4 regions of the Streptomyces sp. NPDC004629 genome follow, and region 4 is predicted to be linked to each of the others. Evidence: riboswitches for the same ligand, from Rfam matches in the RefSeq annotation. Region 4 holds a riboswitch; each other region holds the start of a gene.
What was found. Region 4 has a riboswitch for S-adenosylmethionine ahead of ACFYTE_RS26655 (aminotransferase class V-fold PLP-dependent enzyme). Riboswitches for the same ligand answer to the same signal wherever they lie in the genome.

Region 1 (5,134 bases), on a different contig from region 4:
GTGGGTTTCATGCCAGCGAGGGGTGTCCTTTTAAAGGGCGCGGCGAGGCGGCGTGCCCGGACCCGGGGCGTCGGCACACCGGTGAACGGCACTGAACCGTATGGGAGTTGAGGCCGAAGGGAGACAGGGCAGAGCCGGCGGACCGGCCATGGTGCAGGTGCTGCTCACCAGGGAGCGCTGCGTCGACCTCGTTCGCGTGTCCAGCGCACAGTGTTGACCCTGCCGCCCACTCTGCGCCACGCCGACGCTGTTCGTCCTTGTGCAGGGCCAGACCGCGCAGGTGCGGTCCGCCCGACTTGCCGCCGCCCTGCCCACCCCCTGACCCGCCCTGTTCCCCGGTGGTCCGGGTACCTGGCCACCCTGACCGGGCCGCCGCAACTGCTGCCGCAGTGGGCGTACGGCGTCTGGTACTCGGAGTACATCGACCGCACCGCCGCGGACTACAGGAACACGATTCTCCCGGCGTTCCGCTCCGAACACGTCCCGCTGGACGTGCTGGTGACCGACACGGACTACAAGGCCGTGAACGACTGGAGCGGCTGGGAGATGGACAAGGGCAGGTTCCCCGACCCGAAGGGGTTCTTCGACTGGTCGGCCGCGCAGGGGCTGCACAACACTCTCAACGTGCACCCGAGCATCGTCGCGTCCGACCCCCAGTTCGCCCAGGCGCAGGCCACGGCCAAGGGCAAGCTGAAGAAGGGCGGTTGCGGCGGGTCCGCCTCGGCCGGCAACAACTGCTACGTCTTCGACTTCGGCGACCCCGACCAGCTCAAGGCGTACCTGGATCTGCACCGGACCATGGATGAGCAGGGCAACGACTTCTGGTGGCTCGACTGGTGCTGCGACGCCTCGCAGTCGTCGCTGCCGGGCGTGACGCCGGACGCGTGGATCAACCAGCAGTACGCCGACCTCACCGGCGAAACCCTCGGCCGCGGCTTCGTCCTGTCACGCGCCTACGGCTCGCTCCAGGCCGGCGGGTACAGCGGCCAGCAGGCGGTGCCGACCGGACCGTGGGCGGACAAGCGCACCACCGTGCACTTCACCGGCGACACCTCCTCCACCTGGGGCACGCTGAAGCTGGAGGTCGGCTACACCCCGGGTGAGTCCGCGGCGACGGGAATGGCGGCCGTCACGCACGACATCGGCGGGCACAACGACACGACGGGGCTGACCGGTTCGGAGAAGTACACCGTCAATGGGCAGACCCGCACCACGCACAAGCTGCCCGACGACCTCTACGCGCGCTGGGTGCAGTTCGGCACCTTCCAGCCGATCGACCGGCTGCACAGCAACCACAGCGACCGGCTGCCCTGGCAGTACGGCACCGAGGCGCGGCAGTCGGCAAACACATTCCTCAACCTCCGCGAGAACCTGGTCCCGTACACGTACTCGCTGGCCGAGGAGGCGAACCGGACCGGTGTGCCGATCGTCCGTCCCGCCTACCTGGAGTACCCGGACGAGGCGCAGGCGTACGCGACCGCCGGCAGCGAGTACTTCTACGGCCCGGACGTCCTGGTCGCCCCGGTGACGACACCGGGGACGACGGCGACCACCAAGGTATGGTTCCCGCCCGGCCGGTGGACCGACTACTTCACCGGCAAGACCTACCAGGGCGGCACCACCCAGGACATCACCACCGGCCTGGACACCATGCCGGTGTTCGTCAAGGCCGGCGGCATCCTGCCGACCCGCACCCATGACGTCACCGACGACGACCGCAACCCGCTGACCGACGTCACCCTGACCGTCGCCACCGGCGCGCCGGGGACGTACCGCCTGTACGAGGACGACGGGAGCGCCGCGCGGCAGGGACACAGCGCCACGACGACCGTCCGGTACGAGCGCCACGGCTCGCGCCACACGGTGTCGATCGGCGCGGCGCGGGGCTCCTTCCACGGCCAGGTCAAGAACCGCACGTGGACACTGTCCCTGCTGGGGATGACCCACGCACCCACCGAGGTCACCGCCACCGGTGTCCGGCTGACCCCCCGTGACTACCGCTTGGACAGCTCCACCGGGACGTTCACGATCACCCTGCCCCGGCACACCGTGCACGGCCCGATCACCGTCACCTACCAGTAGCAGGACGCACAGGGTCTGACCGGTGATCCAGGCGCCGTCGTCCGACACGAGGAAGGAGACCGCCGCGGCGATGTCGCCCGGCTCGCCCAGCCGCCCGAGTGGCGTCTGGGCGCGGGTGGCCGCGAGCTGTTCCGCCGGGACGGTCGCCGTCAGCCCGCCCCGCCACCGGCCTGTATGCCGCGAGCAAGGCGGCGGGTGACCAGCTCGTACGCACGGCGGCGAAGGAACTCGGACCGCGCGGCATCACGGTCAACAGCATGCTGCCCGGCGCGACCCGCACCGATACGCCTCCGCCCGTACCGCCGTCGCCTACCCGCCCGAGGCGTGCACCGCGGCCACGACTTCGGCCGCGGCGGCCTCGCTCATGCGGTAGTTCACCACCGGTCCCGGGGCCACGCGCTTGCAGGACGGTGGGTGGTCCTGCGGGCTTTCACCTGGAGCACCCCACCGCGTGGGAGGGTTGCCGGTCAGCGAGCCAGGGCTTGACGCTGACACTCAATGCCGGACGTGATCGTACGGAGCGGTGTTGTCGTACGGCAATCCCGGATGACGGCCACAACCGGGTGCGGTGCGCATCGAAGTCAGGAGCCGCCGCGCTCGTGCGGGATCTTCTGGCCGGTCTCGATCGCCACCGGAAGCCGGTTCTCGGCCGGTGGCAGCGGGCAGGTGGCCAGGTCCGTGTAGGCGCACGGCAGGTTGGCGGCGCGGTTGAAGTCCAGTACGACCCTGCCGTCGGCGGCGGGCGGGTCCACGGCCAGGACCCGGTTGGCGGCATAGGTGGTGACCCCGGAGGTCGCGTCGGTGAACAGCACCATGAGCCGGCCCGCACCGCGACCGGGGAAGGCGGTCAGGGACAACCGGCGCCCGTCCAGCTCGAATTCGATCCTGCCCGGGGCGTCGTACACATGCTCAAGACCCTCCACAGCGGCGCCCACGGTGGTCGGCCGCGGCTTGTCGAAGGGGAGGTAACGGCCCGTCACGACCCAGCGCGGATGGGGCGCGTAGGCGGGTGTCCCGGTGAAGGCGGCCCGCAGCGGCGCGTCCGGGTGCCGGGGACGCACGATGTCGTGTCCGCCGCGCCTGGCGACCTCGATCACGGCGTCCTTCCAGACCGCGTCGACACCGCCGCGCTCGGGAAGCACGCCGAAGCGGTGCTCGCCCTGCACCGGTGTTCCCTGGACGAGCAGTTCCTCTCCGTCGTCCAAGGAGACGACGACCCCGTCGTGGCCGGTGCGCCAGACACCGGGGGCGTCGGGGAAGCGCTGCGGCCGGTCGTCGAGCCAGTGCAGGCCGGTGATCGCCAGAAAACCGTGCGGATCGGCGAGCCGGGCCTCCTGGGCGCGGTACCAGTCCAGCCATTCCTCGGTGAAGGCCTGGAGATCCGTCGGGGTGACGTCGGTGGTCATGGGTGCTCCTTCGTTCCGCGAGGCCCGGCCTCGCCATGATGTGCGGGCAGATGTCCGGCGGGCGGCCCGCCGTTGCGCACTCAGCCGGCCAGTTCGCCGAGGAGTGCCCAGGTGCGGTGCCGGTCTGCCTCTCCGGCGATCTCGGTGCCGGAGAAGACGACCTCGGTGGCCCCGGCGTCCCGGTACCGCCGTACCTCGGCGGCGACCGTCTTCTCGTCGCCGATCACGGCCACGTCGGCGGCTCGCCGGCCGCCGGAGAGTTCGATGACCCGTGCGTAGGACGGGAACTGTTCGTAGAACGCCATCTGCTCGGTGGCCTTCGTCCGTACCGCCTCCACGTCGTCCGTGACCACGCCGGGCACCAGGGCCACGATCCGGGGTGCGGGACGGCCGGCGGCCTCGGCCGCGGCGGTCAGGGCGGGCACGATGTGTTCGGCCAGGGCGCGCGGTCCGGCCAGAAAGGGGAGGATCCCGTCCGCCAGCTCACCGCTGACGCGCAGCGCCTGCGGGCCCATCGCGGCGACCAGCAGGGGAACGCCGTTCTCGGCGCCCGGTACACGCGCGGGGATCGGCGGGGCCGCGGTGAGCAGTTCACCGTGGAAGTCGGCCGTACCGGTGTCCGTCAACTGCCGCAGGGCGGTGAGGAATTCACGCAGGCGGGCGATGGGCCGGGTGAAGGGCAGTCCGAAGCCGGTCTCCGTCAGCAGCTTGGTGCCCAGGGCCAGCCCGAGGTGGTAGCGGCCGTGTGTCGCGGCCTGGGCGGTCTGGGCCTGGCTGGAGACGAGCAGCGGGTGCCGGCCGAAGACGGGGATCGCGGAGGTCCCCACGTGCAGTCCGGGCACCTCGCGCCCGGCGATCGCCGCGAGCTGGGGTGAATCCGCGCCGAAGGTCTGCCCGAACCAGGCCGACCGCAGACCGGCCGCCGCGGCCTCGCGCGCCAGCTCCACGGTGGTGTCGACCTGGTTGTCCGCATCGGACGCGTTGAGTGCTACTCCTACCGTCATGCCAGTCAGAACGGTCGGCGGCCGGACCCGCATTCCGGTCCATGTGTTTCAGGTTCTTGTCAATCATGTGTACGGGGCCGCTCACACCGGGCCGGCACCGGTGACCGCCATGCCGTCGATGGTCGTGGTCGTACGGCTGGAGTATTAGGTGATCGAAAAAAGTGAATGCGGACAGCCGCAATCCACGGCTGAAGAGCCGATTAGCTCCTAAACATTTATCATGTGCTCTATTGGAGGTGGTTCCACAGCGCCGGGAGCTGAACGGTATGAACGCTGACACCAGGAGCCGTGACGACGTGCTCGTGGACGCCGCGTGCCGTACGCTGCGCGATCTGCACGCTTCCTCGGTGGCCGTGTTCCTTCCCGTGCGGGGTGAGCCCGTCCTGGGCGCGGTGGTCGCCGCCGTTGAACCGCTTGGCGTCGGACTGATGGAGCGGCTGCCCATGGACGACGAGGTTTTCCCGTCCGTCGCCGCCTATAAAACCGGTAGGCCCAAGGTTGCGCACTCCATTGACACGCTCGGCAAGTATCCGGAATTCGCCGTCTTCGGTCCCTACCCTCTCACCATTGCATCGGCGCCATTGGAATCGGCGGGTAAGCGGTTCGGTGCCATCGCCGCCTTCTGGCCTGGAATTTTCCGTC
Region 2 (5,134 bases), on a different contig from region 4:
CCGACACGGCCAGGATCGAGGAGCCGAAGTCCAGCGTGGCCAGGACGATCACCGGTCCTGCGGCGTTGGGCAGGACGTGCCGGCCCAGCACCGAGTACCAGCGGGCCCCGCAGGAGCGGGACGCCTCGACGAACACCGCCTGCCGCACCCGCAGGACCTCGGCGCGCGCCACCCGGGCGAAAGAGGCGACGCTCGCGATGCCGACCGCCACCGCCACCTTCACCGTCCCGTAGCCGAGCGCGGTGACGAGGGCCAGCGACAGGAACAGCGCGGGGATGGACAGCAGGACGTCGACGAAGCGCATCAGCACGTCGTCCACCCAGCGGCCCACGAACCCGGCGACCACCCCGAGCAGACCGCCGACCACGAACGCGACCAGGACCGCGATCAGCGTGGCCTTGAGGGACAGCTGGGCGCCGTGCACCACCCGGGAGAACACATCGCGTCCCAGTTCGTCCGTGCCGAACCAGTGACTGCCGCTCGGGCCGCTGAAGTTCTGCGACGGCACCCCCTTCAACGGGTCCTGCGAGGTGAACAGGTCCGGCCAGAACGAGGCCAGCACCACCAGGACCAGGACGGCGGCCGACAGCAGCAGCCCGGGGCGGCGCAGCAGGAACCGCAGCCCCCGCCGCACATCGCCGCGGCGGCCCGGTGGCGCAGGGGATGCCGACCGGACCGGCCGGGCGAGGCCGACCTCGGCCGGGTCGGCCGGATTGGCCGGGCCATCGACAAGGCTCTGACTCATGCGAAGTTCGCCCTCCTGTCCGAGGCCACCACGATCCGCGGATCCAGCAGCGGATAGACGAGGTCGACGACCAGATTCGTCGCCACGAAGATCAACGCCCCGAACACGACCACCCCTTGGACCAGCGGGATGTCCTGGGCGGTGACCGCCGCCGCGGTCACCCGGCCCAGGCCGTCACGGGAGAACACCGTCTCGACGACCACCGAACCCGCGATCAGCTGCCCGACCAGCAGGCCCACCACCGTGAGCGCGGGCAGCGACGCGTTGCGCAGCGCGTGCCGCAGATGGACCCGCCACCGGCCGGCGCCCTTGGCGCGGGCGGTCTCCACATAGGCCTGGTCCAGCGCGGTCAGCAGGCTCTTGGCCAGCACCTGGGCGATCTGCGCGCCGGTCGGCACCGCCAGCGTCAGCGCCGGCAGGACCAGGCCCCGCACCCCGTCGTTGCCGAACGCCGGGAACCAGTGCAGCCGGAAGGAGAAGGCCTCGACCAGCAGCAGCCCCACCCAGAACGTCGGGACCGACACCCCGAGCGGTGGCAACGACAGCAGCAACTGCCGCAGCCACCGCTTTTCGGTGTACGTCGCCACCACCGCGAGACCGCCGCCGAGCAGCACCGCGAGCAGCAGCGCGGCACCGGTCAACTGGAGTGTCTGCGGCAGCGCGTCGGCCAGGGTGGAGGTCACCGGGCGGCCCGTGGAGACCGCATCGCCGAAGTCCCCGCGCAGCGCCCGGCCGAGATGGTCGGCGTACTGCGCGAGCACCGGCTTGTCGAAGCCGTACTCGTGCCGCAGCGCGGCGAGTTGGGCGGGATCGACCTGCCCCGAGTCCATCCCGGCGCCGGCCATCGCGGTGACCGGGTCGCCGGGCAGATAGTCCAGCACCAGGAACGACACCGTGTAGGCCGCCCACAGGACGCCGACGGCCTGCGCCAGCCGTTTGATCACATAGCGGCGCATGCGCTAGCCGATCCAGGTGTCGTGCAGCTGGATCCGGCTGCCCGAGTCGAAGGCGAGGTCGTGCACCTTCGTCGACACGCCCAGCTGGGTCTGGAGCTCCACCACCGGCACGTAGTACGCGTTGCGCACGAGGAGTTTCTGCGCCTCGTCCACCAGTTGCCCGCGCTTCGCGGGGACCGTGGTCGCGGCCTGTGCGGACAGCGCCGTGTCCAGCGAACCGGGCGGCAGATGGTAGACGTTGGCCAGCCGGGTGGAGAAGGAGTTGCGCAGGATGTCCGGGTCGGAGCGGGTGACATTCCCCCACACCACGTCGAAGTCACCGGACTGCAGCGTCGTGGCGAACTGGCTGACCTGGAGCTGTTTGAGCACCACGTCGATCCCGACGGCCTTCAGCTGCTGCTGGACCAGTTCCAGCGCGGGCTGGTTGGTGGCCGCGTTGGGGAACCAGGTGATGGTCAGGCTCAGCTTCTTGCCGTCCTTGGTGCGGACCCCGTCACTGCCGGGCCGCCAACCGGCCGCGTCCAGCAGGGACTTCGCTCTTGCGGCGTCGAGGGCGAGATCCGCGGCGAGATTCGTGTAGTCGGGCGTGGTGTGCGCCAGAACGCTGGTCGCCGGCCGGGTACCGGTCGGGAACACGGTGTCGGCGATCTGCTGCCGGTCGACGGCGAACTGGATCGCCCGGCGCACCTTCGCGTCCTTCAGGAGGGGCCGCGCGTTGTTGAGCCCCAGGCCGAACACCAGGCCGGGGTTGGCCCGGCGCTGGAGGGCGACCTGGCCGCCCTTGAGCGCGGCCTCGTTGGCCTTTCCGACGCTGCTGACCGCGTCCACCTGCCCGGACTGGAGGCTGCCGGCCCTGACGCCCGCCTCGGGCACGACCTTGAACACCAGGGTGTCCAGATAGGCCTCGTCCTTCTTGGACCACAGCGAGGAACCCCAGGCGTACCCGGTGCGTCGGGCCAGAGTGATCGACTGGTTCTGCACATACCGCTTCAGCACGAACGGCCCGGACCCGATCACGCCGTCGCTGCACTTGTGCTGCGGTGTCTTCCTGACGCTCGCCGACGACTCGATGCCCAGCGAGTGGGTCGACGTCGCCTGGAGGAACTGGGCGTTGGGCTCCTTGAACGTCACCTTGACGGTGAGCGGATCGACCACGGTGGTGCTCCTGACGCCGCTGAGATAGCCCTGGGCGAGGGTTCCCAGAGCGCCGAGCTTCGGCACCGCGTCGAAGTTGTCCTTGACCACCTGCGCGGTCAGCTTGGACCCGTCGCTGAAGGTGACACCCGACCGCAGACGGAAGGTGAACGTCGTCGCGTCGGAGTTGATGTCCCAGCTCTTGGCCAGCCACGGCACGATCTTGCCGGTCCTTGGGTCCTGGTCGGTCAGGGAATCCACGACCTGGCGCACGGAGTAGATGGTGTCGTTGCTGCCGACCTGCTGCGGATCCACGCAGCCGGCGTCGGAACCCACCGCGAAGGTCAGGGTGCCGCCGGACTTCGGCCGGCCGCTTCCGCTGCCGGAACCGTCGCCGCCCGACCCGCAGGCGGTCAGCAGCACACTGGTGGTCAGAAGGGCGGCCAGGGGAGCCCGTCGGGAGAGTCTGAAATCCGGAAATGCTGTCACGGAGGGGGTTCTCCTACTCGTGTCACCAGGCACGGGGTGCCGTACGAGGCACGGCCGCGCATGGGCGTGCGGCCCCGGCCGGATCGACACCGGCAGCGGGGGAGCGCTGTACAGACAGGGGTCAGGGGGACGACACCGGGAGCCGGTGGCGAGGGGAAGGCACGGGGAAGCCGGGGCCGGCGACGGACGTCAGCCGGCGGCAGGCGAGCGCGTCAGGCCTGACACAGGCAGCTGGTCGAGCGCTTCAGATCGATGTGGCGTCGGCGTGCGAGCCGGGAGAACGCCGTGGCGTCGGCGAACGAGGCAACCGGGTCACCACTGTGCCGCATGCCGGTCCTCCCCGTCTCCTGCCCCGGTCCCGGGGCACGCGCTTGCGGGAATCATCGGTGATTCCGCCGGGCTTTCACCTGGAGCACCCCACCGCGCGGGAGGGTTGCCGGTCAGCGAGCCAGGGCTTGACGCTGACACTCAATGCCGGTCGCGATGCTACGGAGCGCTCTTGTCGTACGTCAATGCCGGGACCCGACGTCCTGTTCGAGAAGCGGGGGCCGTCTCATGTGCCGGGACGCGTGGTGGACGCTCCTGCGACGGTGTGCTTTGATCCGGCCATGGAGACCGCAGGTCAGGCACGCACCCTGCTGCTCGACCCGTTCTGGGCGGGCCGCCGCGCCGACCAGTTCGACCAGACCTGTCGCTGACCGCTCGCTGCCCTTCAGCCCGTTCTCCGCACGCGCTGCGCCCTCGTGGAGATCCGGACCGGCGTCACCGACCGCCGTCGCGGCGAGCCCGCCGTGCGTCCCTTCTCCCGCCCGCCCCGGCCGAGCCGCGGCCCGTGACGCGACGCGTCCGCCGGACGCAGCACCGTGGCCGACCCATCGGAAAGAGACGCATGGCCGTCACCGACACCGCCCCGGCAGGGGTGTTCGCCGCACTGCGCGTCCGTGACTACCGGATCTACTGGAGCACGGGTCTGGTGTCCAACATCGGCAGCGCCATGCAGGGCGTCGCGCTGGACTGGTTCGTCCTGACGCTCACCCACAGCGGGACCGCGCTCGGCTGGGTCGTGGGCCTTCAGTTCGCCCCGGTGCTGATGTTCGGCCTGTGGGGCGGGGTGATGGCCGACCGCTACGACCGGCGGACCCTGCTGCTGTGGACGCAAGGCCTGTACGCGGTGCAGGCGCTGCTGCTGACGGTGATCGTGCTCTCCGGGCATGCTCCGCTGTGGCTGCTGTACGTCCTGTCCTTCGCGCTGGGCTGCGTGTTCACGGTGGAGAACCCCGCACGCCTGTCCTTCGTCAGCGAACTGGTCGGCCGGGCGCTGATCCCGAAGGCGGCAGGCCTGAACATCCTGTCCCTGAACGCCGCGCGCCTGATCGGCCCGGCGATCGCCGGTGTGCTCATCGGGGCGATCGGCACGGGGTGGGTGTTCGCGCTCAACGCCGTGTCCTTCACCGTCGTCCTCGCGGGGCTGCTGGCGATCCGGCCACGTGCGCGGGAGACGCCGGGCCCGTCCCGGCCCCCGTGGACGGGGGCCGGGGCCGAGGGGCTGCGCTATGTGGCGGCCCGGCCCGAACTCGTCGGTGTGTTCACCGTCTTCGGCCTGGCCGCGACCTTCGCGGTGAACTTCCCGACCACACTGACCCTGTTCGCCGGGCGGGTCTTCGATGTCGGCTCCCTGGGGCTCGGCTTCATGAACACGGCGCTGGCCGTCGGCACGGTCGCCGGAACGGTGGTCGCGACGCGCGGGGTCACACCCCGGGTGCGGACCGTCGTCGTCGGCGCGCTGCTGTTCGGCGGGTTCGAGGCACTG
Region 3 (5,134 bases), on a different contig from region 4:
ACCCGCTCGCGCCACTCGGGGCGGTCCGCCAGCAGCTGCCGGTACGCCAGCAGCCCGCGCACGATGTTCTTGGACAGCTCGGTGCGGTCCACCCGCACGATCGCCTTGCGGTCCGCGCCGATCTCCGTGCGCAGCGCCGTCATCCGTTCGGCCACGTCCGGCTCGTGCGCACGCGCGCGCAGGAAGTCCGCGTCGGCGCCCAGACCGTGCACGCCGATGCGGGTGCCGGCCGGGATGCCGGGCCCGAGGACCAGGTGGCAGCAGTCGGTGAAGGCGTCCGCCCAGCGCCGGGTGAGGAACGCCGCGCGGTCCGCGCCCAGGATGCCGCCGAGCAGTTCGGCCGCGATGTCGTCGGGCAGCAGCCGGAAGTAGTCCGGCGGCGCCCACGGGGTGTGCGAGAAGTGGCCGATGCGCAGGTCGGGGCGGAGCTGCCGGAGCATCCGGGGGGCCAGCGCCAGGTGGTAGTCCTGTACGACGACCGCCGCGCCCTCGGCCGCCTCCTCGGCCAGCGCCTCGGCGAACGCCCGGTTGTAGGTCCGGTACGACGCCCACTGGCGGCGGAACTCCGCGTCGAAGACCGGCTCCAGCGGGGTCTGGTAGAGCATGTGGTGCACGAACCACAGCACCGAGTTGGCGATGCCGTTGTAGGCGTCGGCGTACACGTCGGCCGGGATGTCCAGCATCCGTACGCCGGGCTCGCCGACCCCGCGGCGCACCGCCTGGCGGTCGCTGTCGGACAGCGCCGAGCACACCCACAGCGCGTCCGCGTCGGGGCCGATCGCCGAGAGCCCGGAGACCAGCCCGCCGCCGCCCCGCCGGGCGACCAGCGAGCCGTCCTCCTGGACGGAGTAGGAGACCGGGCCGCGGTTGGACGCGACCAGTACCTGGGCAGCACCGTGCGTGGAAGCCATACGCCTCAACCTAGCCCGACCCACAAACCCTCAAACGTACGACCCACTCCCCACACCCCGCCCCCCACAACCCACGCCCACCTCCCACCGCGTTTCGGTTCGCGCCGCGTTTTGGCTCGTGCCTTGCCTCGGACCGTGCCGTGCTTCGGCTCGCGCCGCGTTTCGGCTCGTGCCTTGCCTCGGCCCACGCTTGCCCCGGCCTGTGTCCGGTTTCAGGCCGTGCCTTGCCTCGGCTCACGCCTGTCCCGGCTCGCGTTGTGTTTCAGCCCGCGCCCTGTCCCGACTTGCGCCCCGGTTCGGCCCGCGTGCCTTGCGCCGGCCCGCGCCGTATTTCGGGCCGTGTCCTGTTTTTGGGGGCTGTGTGTTGTGGGGTCAGGCCACTTGGCGGGTGGCGTATTCCGTGATCTGCAGCATGGGCGGCCGTTCCTCCGTGTCCACCGGGTAGGTGCGCGGCTCGAAGCCGTCCGTGCCCCGCTCGAACTGGGTGAGGGAGGGCCGCACGAGGTGCCCGCGGGCCAGCCGCAGCTGCGCGGTGCGGTAGATCGCGGCGGCCATCCGGCCCAGCGCCTGCCCGTCCTGGTGCCGGTGCTTGCGCACACCGACGTCGACCTGGGCGAGGGCGTCAAGGCCCACCAGGTGCAGGGCGTCGACCAGCATGCCCAGTTCGACGCCGTATCCGACGGGGAACGGCAGCCGCTCCAGCAGTGAACGGCGGGCCGCGTACTCGCCGCCGAGCGGCTGCACGAAACCGGCCAGCTGCGGCCAGTGCAGGTTGAGCAGCGGTCGGGCCATCAGCTCGGTGACCCGGCCGCCCTGGCCGGCCGCGCCGGCCAGCGGGCGGTCGTACATGGCCTTGACCAGGTCGACGTCCGGTTCGGTGAGCAGCGGCCCGACGATCCCGGTGACGAAGTCGGAGGAGAACTCCCGCAGGTCCGCGTCGACGAAGCAGACGATGTCCCCGCCGGTGACGAGCAGCGAGCGCCACAGGACCTCGCCCTTGCCGGGCGCGGTGGGCAGCCGCGGCAGGATGGCGTCGCGGTGCACCACCCGGGCGCCCGCCGCGGCGGCCACCTCGGAGGTGCGGTCGGTGGACCCCGAGTCGACGACGACGATCTCGTCGACCAGCGGCGCCTGCCGCATGAGGTCGTGCCGGATGACGGCGACGATGTCGCCGACCGTCTCCTCCTCGTTGAGCGCGGGCAGCACGACGGAGACCGACTGGCCCGTACGCTGCTTCGCGGCGAGGATCTTGTGCAGCGGCCGGTCGGTCACGGACCAGGAGCGGGTGGCCAGCCAGCGCTCGACTTCTTCCAGCACAGTCAGCTGCTCCTCACTGTCGTGATCACACCTGGTGCCTGTGTGATCCATCTCGCGGTTCGGACGACTATCTCAACTGTCCAGGCCGTCGGTTACAGTCTTGAACAACGCGGATGACCATCGCATGTCGGGGGTCTTCGGCGTTCACAACCGCATACAGCTCATCCAGAGGGGCAGAGGGATACGGCCCGATGAAGCCCCGGCAACCCTCCAGCCGGTACTCGTACTGATCGCTGCGCAAGCCGATCGTTTCCGCGAGGCTCCCGGCTAGGGAAGGTGCCAAATCCGTCTCACGGCGAGATGCGTCGTGAGGAAGATGAGGAGAAAGGGCCTCGCCTCACATGGCTGTGCAGACCGTTGCAAGCACCACGAACCAGTCGGTGGACCTCGGTACCGCCGCGGCCCTCAGCTGCCGCGAGTGCGGTCACCGGGTGCCGCTCGGCCCGGTGTTCGCCTGCGAGGAGTGTTTCGGCCCGCTGGAGATCGCGTACGACTTCTCGGTGTACGACACCGAGGAGCTGCGCCGGACGATCGAGGCGGGTCCCGCGAACATCTGGCGCTATGCGCCGCTGCTGCCCGTCCCCGCGGACGTGGCCGAAAAGCCCAACCTGAACCCGGGCTGGACCAAGCTGGTCCAGGCCGACAACCTGGCCCGCGAACTCGGCGTCACCGGCGGCCTGTATGTGAAGGACGACTCCGGCAACCCGACGCACTCCTTCAAGGACCGGGTGGTCGCCCAGGCGCTGGAGGCGGCGCGCGCCTTCGGCTTCACGACCCTGTCCTGCTCCTCGACCGGCAACCTCGCCGGGGCCGTCGGCGCCGCGGCGGCCCGGGCCGGCCTGCGCTCCTGTGTGTTCATCCCGTACGACCTGGAGCAGGGCAAGATCGTCATGGCCGCGATCTACGGCGGTGACCTCGTCGGCATCGAGGGCAACTACGACGACGTGAACCGCTTCTGCTCCGAGCTGATCGGCGACCCGGCGGGCGAGGGCTGGGGCTTCGTCAACGTCAACCTGCGCCCGTACTACGCGGAGGGCTCCAAGACCCTGGCGTACGAGATCTGCGAGCAGCTCGGCTGGCGGCTGCCCGACCAGCTCGTCGTGCCGATCGCCTCCGGCTCCCAGCTCACCAAGATCGACAAGGGGCTGCGGGAGCTGATCGCGCTGGGTCTGGTCGAGGACCGGCCGTACAAGATCTTCGGCGCGCAGGCCGAGGGCTGCTCGCCGGTGTCCACCGCGTTCAAGGCCGGTCACGACGTGGTCCGCCCGCAGAAGCCGAACACGATCGCCAAGTCCCTGGCGATCGGCAACCCGGCCGACGGGCCGTACGTACTGGACATCGCGCGCCGTACGGGCGGTGCGGTGGAGGACGTGACGGACGAGCAGGTCGTCGACGCGATCAAGCTGCTGGCGCGCACCGAGGGCATCTTCGCGGAGACGGCCGGCGGTGTCACCGTGGGTGTGACGAAGAAGCTCATCGAGCAGGGTGTCCTCGACCCGGCGCTCACCACGGTCGTCCTCAACACCGGCGACGGCCTCAAGACCCTCGACGCGGTGGCCGGCACCGGCCTGACCGCCACCATCCGCCCGAACCTGGACTCCTTCCGAGAGGCTGGCCTCGCATGAGCGTGACCGTTCGCATCCCCACCATCCTGCGTACCTACACGGGTGGCCTGTCGGAGGTGAGCGCCGAGGGCGCGAACCTCGCAGAGGTGATCGCCGACCTGGAGAAGAACCACACCGGCATCTCCGCACGCGTCCTGGACGACCAGGGCAAGCTGCGCCGCTTCGTGAACGTGTACGTCAACGACGACGACGTCCGCTTCGAGCAGGGCCTGCAGACGGCGACGCCGGACGGTGCGGGCGTGTCCATCATCCCGGCGGTGGCCGGCGGCTGACGGTCCCTTACCCTCGGTAACTTCGGTTACCGGCTGTTCATCAGATGGCCCCCTCCGTGAGAGAAGCGGAGGGGGCCATTCAGTGGGGTTGAGCGCGGTAGAGTTGGGGAACGCGTTCCCGGCCCCCGGGTCGGAAGCCCCGGATTCAATCCGCGCAGCCGCCAAGAAGTCGCCAAAGTCCATGCGTTCTTCGCGGCTTTTATTCCTTTTATAGGGCCCGACTTGCCCTGAATTCTGCCGAATTCTCGGCAGATTCCCGACCGAGTACGTCCAGATTTCTCGTCCGACTGACCTGTTGCAGACGGCAGTTGGACAGATACATTCAGCCGCGGTCGACGCGTTCCGGCGCACGCCCCCAACCTTGGGGGGTGAGGTCTGACCCGGGTCCGCGAAGTGTGGATCTGTGCAAGGGCCAGTAATAGGGGAGTTAGGCATGGCTCAGGGCACCGTCAAGTGGTTCAACGCGGAGAAGGGGTACGGCTTCATCGCGGTCGACGGTGGTGCGGACGTCTTCGTCCACTACAGCGCGATTCAGATGGACGGCTACCGCACCCTGGAAGAGGGCCAGCGGGTCGAGTTCGAGATCTCGCAGGGTCAGAAGGGCCCGCAGGCCGACATGGTTCGCCTCACCGCCTGAACATTCTCAACGCGAAGGGCCCGCACCCCCCGGGGTGCGGGCCCTTCGCCGTGCCCATGCCGCAGGGCCCGTACCGCGGTGTCCGGGCCGTCGTGCCGGGGGCGCGCGCCCCGTCGTCACCACCCGGCCGCACCCCCCGCGACGGACCCGCGGCACGGCCGCATCTTGCACTCGGGTGGGTCGAGTGCTAATCATTGGCGTTAGCACTCTGAAGGTGAGAGTGACAATGAAGGACCGGGTCGGTGAGGCCCGCAGGCCGGGTGGGGCAAGGAACCACAAGGCCGGTGAGCCGTCCGTCGCGGGCGCGGGCGCGGTCCGAAGGAATCACCCCCAGTCCTGGAGGGACCACTTCACATGGCCAAGATCATCGCG
Region 4 (5,134 bases):
GCCCTCGACCACGAAGGAGAGCACGCCCACCCGGGGCGCGTCGTCGCCGAAGAGGGAGAGGACCCGGACCTCGGGGACCTCGGCCAGGCCCGCACGGACCTTCTCGATCAGGTGCCGCTCGCGGGCGACCAGGGTGTCGAAGCCGGCCTCCGTGAGGGCCTTGCAGGCGGAGGCGACGGCGTAGGCGCCGATCACGTTCGGCGAGCCGGCCTCATGGCGGGCAGCCGTCTCGTGCCACTCCACGGCCACGCTCCCGTCCGCCCGCCGGGTGACCGTACGGCTCGCCCCACCGCCCGCGAGGTACGGCTCGGCGGCGCGCAGCCAGTCGGCGCGTCCGGCGAGCACGCCGGTCCCGAACGGCGCGTACAGCTTGTGTCCGGAGAAGGCGACCCAGTCGACGTCGAGATCCCGTACCGACACCGGGTGGTGCGGGGCGAGCTGGGCGGCGTCGAGGACGATCCGGGCGCCGTGCGCATGCGCGGCGGCGGCCAGCTCGCGCACCGGCCACAGCTCACCGGTGACGTTGGAGGCGCCGGTGACGCAGACCAGGGCCGGGCCGTGCCCGTCGCGGCCGGCCAGCGCCGCGTCGAGGGTCGCGACCGCCTGCGCCGGGGTGCGCGGTGCGTCGAGGTAGCTGACCTGGGCGTCCTTCCAGGGCAGCAGTGAGGCGTGGTGCTCGGTCTCGAAGACGAAGACCTGACAGTCGGCCGGGAGCACGGCCGCCAGCAGGTTGAGCGAGTCGGTGGTGGAGCGGGTGAAGATCAGCTGGTCGTCGGGGCGGCAGTCCAGGAACTCGGCGATGGTCGCGCGGGCGTTCTCGAACAGGTCGGTGGACAGCTGCGAGAGGTAGCCGGCGCCGCGGTGCACGCTGCCGTAGTAGGGGGCGTAGGCGGCCACGTCGTCCCAGACACGCTGGAGGGCGGGGGCGCTGGCCGCGTAGTCGAGGGCGGCGTAGGTGACCTCGCCGCCGGTGACGAGCGGCACGGTGACATCACGGCCGAGGACGGGCAGCGGGGCGCGGACGGACTGGGCGGAGGCAGCGGTGGAGACGGACATGGCACAACTCCCGTGAAAGCAGGCGGAATTCACCACGCGAGGAGACACCTGCGGCATCGGGCAGGGCTCGACGTGGGGAGGAAAAAGGGGTATGCGGAGGCGGGGCTCTGCGGCCCTATCGCATTCGCTTGCTCACGAGAGGCTCCCTCGACGACCAGGACCCCTGGGCTTGTCACTCAGCAGAGTGCGAGGGGTCCGCGCTTGCCGCAGACCTCGCTGCCTACGGCCTGGTCTTCACCCGGGGCACCCCGCCACGGACGGAGGGTTGCCGGACAGTCGGCCGGGGCCGAATGACTGTCGCTCATGACCTGATGGACATCCTGCCACACGATCATCGATGCGCAAGGCGCGGTCCGGATCCTGGACCACGCCCTGCGTCACATCGCCGTACGGGGCTTCACGCGTGGCTGGCGGCGGCCCAGCGTGCGAGCGTCCGGCGGGCCGCGCCGGAGTCGATCGCCTCGGCGGCCTTCGCCATGCTGGCCCGGATCTGCTCGGCCAGCGGCCCGCTCCCCGGTTCCAGGGCGACCAGGGCCGCCGCCGAGTTCAGCAGCACGGCGTCCCGCACCGGGCCCGTCTCGCCGTCCAGCAGCCGCCGGGCCACCCCGGCGTTGTAGGCGGGGTCGGCGCCGCGCAGCGCCGCCACGGGGACCAGGTCGAGGCCGACCTCGCGCGGGTCGAAGACATCCTCGGTGACCTTGCCGTCGCGCACCACCCAGACCCGGGAGGTGGCGGTGGTCGTCAGCTCGTCCAGGCCGTCGTCCCCGCGGAAGACCAGCGCGGACGAGCCGCGTTCGGCCAGCACCCCGGCGATGAGCCCCGCCATCCGGGTGTCGAAGCAGCCGATCGCGGAGGCGGTGACCCGGGCCGGATTGGTCAGCGGGCCGAGGAGGTTGAACGAGGTCGGAATCCCGAGGTCCCGCCGGACGGCGCCGACGAACCGCATCGAGGGGTGGAAGGTGGCCGCGAAACAGAAGGTGATCCCGGCCTCCTCGACCACCCGCGCCACCCGTTCCGGCGTCAGATCCAGGTTGATGCCGAGCTGTTCGAGCACGTCGGAGGATCCGCTCGCCGAGGAGGAGGCCCGGTTGCCGTGCTTGACGACCTTCGCGCCGGTCCCCGCGAGCACGATGGCGGACATCGTGGAGATGTTGACCGTCTTGGCCCGGTCGCCGCCCGTGCCGACGATGTCGACGGCCGGACCGGGGATGTGCAGCGGCTTGGCGTGCTGGTACATCGCCTCGACCAGGCCGGTGATCTCCTCGACCGTCTCCCCCTTGGCCCGCAGCGCCACCAGAAAGCCGGCGACCTGGGCGTCCGCGGCCTCGCCGGACATGATGCGGTCCATGGCCCAGGCCGTGTCACCGGCGCTCAGGTCCTGGCCGCCGAGCAGCGTGCTCAGCAGGTCGGGCCAGGAACGGCCCGCCGCGGTGTCGCCTCCAGCGGGGGTCACAGCGCTCATCAGCCGCTCCGGTCGTCGGTCGTCGTCAGGTACGGATCGGCTCCACCCTATCCATCCGGCGGATACCCGAGGGGCCCCGTCCGAACACCGGACGGGGCCCCTCGCGCGTGGCGTGGCGTGCGCAGCGATCAGTGGTGGCCGTGGCCGCTCGTGATCTCCTTGTACTCCTCGACGGTGGGCTTCGGGATCTGGGCGTCCTCGCCGTAGTAGGCGTCGCTGAGCTTGGCGCGCAGCTTCTCGGCCCCCTTCACCTTCCGCTCGACACCGTTCTCGTCGACCGTCGGACCGACCTCGGCCGGCTCGTACTGGTGGTGGGCCGTGAGGGTGTGCAGCTGCTCCTGGGTGAGCGGCTCGTGGACCTCGATGAACTCACCGTGCGGCAGGCGCTTGATGATGCCGGTCTCGCGGCCGTGCAGCACCTTGTCGCGGTCGCGGCGCTGCAGGCCGAGGCAGATCCGCTTGGTGGCGATGAACGCGATGACCGGTCCGACGAAGAAGAAGATCCGGACGAACCAGGTGACGGCGTTGATCGACAGGTGCAGATGCGTGGCCCACAGGTCGTTGCCACCGCCGACCAGCGTGATCATGTAGACGGTGATCCAGGCGACACCGAACGCGGTCCGGGTCGGGGCGTTGCGCGGGCGGTCCAGGATGTGGTGCTCGCGCTTGTCGCCGGTGATCCAGGACTCGATGAACGGGTAGACCGCGATCGCCGCCAGGACCAGCGGGAAGACGACCAGCGGGATGAAGACGCCCAGGACGAGCGTGTGACCCCAGAGGTTGATCTCCCAGCCCGGCATGAAGCGGATCAGACCCTCGGCGAAGCCCATGTACCAGTCGGGCTGGGCGCCGGTGGACACCTGGTCCGCACGGTAGGGGCCGATGGCCCAGATCGGGTTGATCTGCGCGACGGCCGCGATGGCCGCGATGACACCGAAGACCAGGAAGAAGAAGCCTCCGGCCTTGGCCATGTAGACCGGCAGCAGCGGCATGCCGACGACGTTCTTCTCGGTCTTCCCGGGGCCCGCGAACTGCGTGTGCTTGTGGTAGAAGACCAGGATCAGGTGGCCCACCACCAGGCCGAGCATGATGCCCGGCAGCAGCAGGATGTGGACCGAGTAGAACCGGGCCACGAAGTCGTGGCCGGGGAACTCGCCGCCGAAGAGGAAGAACGACAGGTACGTGCCGACGATCGGCACGGACAGGATCGCGCCCTCCATGAAGCGGACACCGGTGCCGGAGAGCAGGTCGTCCGGGAGCGAGTAACCGGTGAAACCGGTGAACATGCCGAGGACGAACAGCAGGAAGCCGAACAGCCAGTTGATCTCACGCGGCTTGCGGAACGCACCGGTGAAGAACACGCGCATCATGTGCACGAACATGCCGGCGAGGAAGATCAGCGCCGCCCAGTGGTGGATCTGCCGGACCAGCAGACCACCGCGCACGTCGAAGGAGATGTGCAGGGTCGAGCTGAACGCCTCGGACATCAGCTGGCCCTGCAGCGGGACGTACGAGCCGTGGTACTCCACCTCGTTCATCGACGGGTGGAAGAACAGCGTCAGATACACACCCGTGAGGATGATGATGATGAAGCTGTACAGGCAGACCTCGCCCAACATGAACGACCAGTGGTCGGGGAAGATCTTGCGCATGTTGGCCTTGGCCAGGGAGTAGATCCCGAGCCGGCCGTCGGCCCAGTCGGCGACGCGCTCGCCGGCCGGTGCCTTCCCGCGAGAGCGGGACTCTTGGTTCGATGCAGTGCTCATCCGCGCTCCCAGAAAGCAGGACCGACGGGCTCCGCGAAGTCGCCGAGCGCCTGGAGGTAGCCCTCGTCGCTCACGCCGATGCGCAGCTGCGGCAGGGCGTGACCGGCGGGGCCGAAGATCACTCGGGCACCGTCGGAGAGGTCGAAGGTGGACTGGTGGCACGGGCAGAGCACGTGGTGCGTCTGCTGCTCGTACAGCGAGATCGGGCAGCCGACGTGGGTGCAGATCTTCGAGTAGGCCACGATGCCCTCGTGCGACCACTCAAGCTCGCGCTTGTCCTTGATGTTGTCCGGCTGGATCCGGACGATCATCAGGGCCGCCTTGGCGATCTCGTTCTGGAAGTTCTCGTCGTGCTCCTCCAGGCCCTCGGGCTTGGCGAAGGTCAGCGAGCCGACGGCGACGTCCGAGGGACGCAGCGGCTCGTTGGTGTTCATGTTGACGAGCAGCGTGCCGTTCTTCCACATCGTGTGGCGCAGCTTGCTCTCGGGCAGCGGGCCGAGGTCGCGCAGCAGCACGACGCCGGAGAGCGGCACCAGGGTGAGCGCGCCGAACATCGTGTTGCGGATCAGCTTGCGGCGGCCGAGCGCGGACTCCTTGGCGCCCTGCTTGAAGTCCTCGTGCACCTTGGCACGGACCTCGGGGGACGCCTCGATCGCGTGCCGCTCGTCGGCGATCTCCGCGTCGGACATCAGGGTGCGGGCCCAGTGGACCGCGCCCGCGCCGATGCAGAACAGCGCCGCGCCGAGCGTCATGCCGAGCGCGAAGTTGAGCGCGCTGATGTGACCGATCGGGAAGACGAAGATCGACTTGTCGTGCGGGATCGCCACGTACGCGGCGATGAAGCCGACGG

Region 1: another riboswitch for S-adenosylmethionine. It lies ahead of ACFYTE_RS15500 (SDR family oxidoreductase); the one in region 4 lies ahead of ACFYTE_RS26655 (aminotransferase class V-fold PLP-dependent enzyme).
Region 2: another riboswitch for S-adenosylmethionine. It lies ahead of ACFYTE_RS15515 (ABC transporter substrate-binding protein); the one in region 4 lies ahead of ACFYTE_RS26655 (aminotransferase class V-fold PLP-dependent enzyme).
Region 3: another riboswitch for S-adenosylmethionine. It lies ahead of thrC (threonine synthase); the one in region 4 lies ahead of ACFYTE_RS26655 (aminotransferase class V-fold PLP-dependent enzyme).

Annotation. Positions count from the first base shown of each region.
Region 1 is NZ_JBIALO010000009.1:64,268-69,401, reverse strand. It holds gene ACFYTE_RS15510 (MFS transporter) at 1-95, shown strand, start outside; partial or broken gene ACFYTE_RS15505 (TIM-barrel domain-containing protein) at 337-2,082, shown strand; partial or broken gene ACFYTE_RS15500 (SDR family oxidoreductase) at 2,098-2,235, opposite strand; partial or broken gene ACFYTE_RS15495 (SDR family NAD(P)-dependent oxidoreductase) at 2,181-2,357, shown strand; SAM riboswitch class IV at 2,474-2,585, opposite strand; gene ACFYTE_RS15490 (DUF1684 domain-containing protein) at 2,664-3,488, opposite strand; gene ACFYTE_RS15485 (LLM class F420-dependent oxidoreductase) at 3,569-4,492, opposite strand; gene ACFYTE_RS15480 (SpoIIE family protein phosphatase) at 4,759-5,134, shown strand, end outside.
Region 2 is NZ_JBIALO010000009.1:69,772-74,905, reverse strand. It holds gene ACFYTE_RS15525 (ABC transporter permease) at 1-745, opposite strand, end outside; gene ACFYTE_RS15520 (ABC transporter permease) at 742-1,701, opposite strand; gene ACFYTE_RS15515 (ABC transporter substrate-binding protein) at 1,705-3,324, opposite strand; SAM riboswitch class IV at 3,687-3,800, opposite strand; gene ACFYTE_RS15510 (MFS transporter) at 4,214-5,134, shown strand, end outside.
Region 3 is NZ_JBIALO010000014.1:142,954-148,087, forward strand. It holds gene ACFYTE_RS22730 (trehalose-6-phosphate synthase) at 1-911, opposite strand, end outside; gene ACFYTE_RS22735 (glucosyl-3-phosphoglycerate synthase) at 1,284-2,228, opposite strand; SAM riboswitch class I at 2,387-2,551, shown strand; gene thrC (threonine synthase) at 2,570-3,853, shown strand; gene ACFYTE_RS22745 (MoaD/ThiS family protein) at 3,850-4,125, shown strand; gene ACFYTE_RS22750 (cold-shock protein) at 4,559-4,762, shown strand; gene groL (chaperonin GroEL) at 5,117-5,134, shown strand, end outside.
Region 4 is NZ_JBIALO010000018.1:175,558-180,691, reverse strand. It holds gene ACFYTE_RS26655 (aminotransferase class V-fold PLP-dependent enzyme) at 1-1,056, opposite strand, end outside; SAM riboswitch class IV at 1,249-1,365, opposite strand; gene trpD (anthranilate phosphoribosyltransferase) at 1,454-2,518, opposite strand; gene ACFYTE_RS26645 (cytochrome bc complex cytochrome b subunit) at 2,647-4,284, opposite strand; gene ACFYTE_RS26640 (Rieske 2Fe-2S domain-containing protein) at 4,281-5,134, opposite strand, start outside.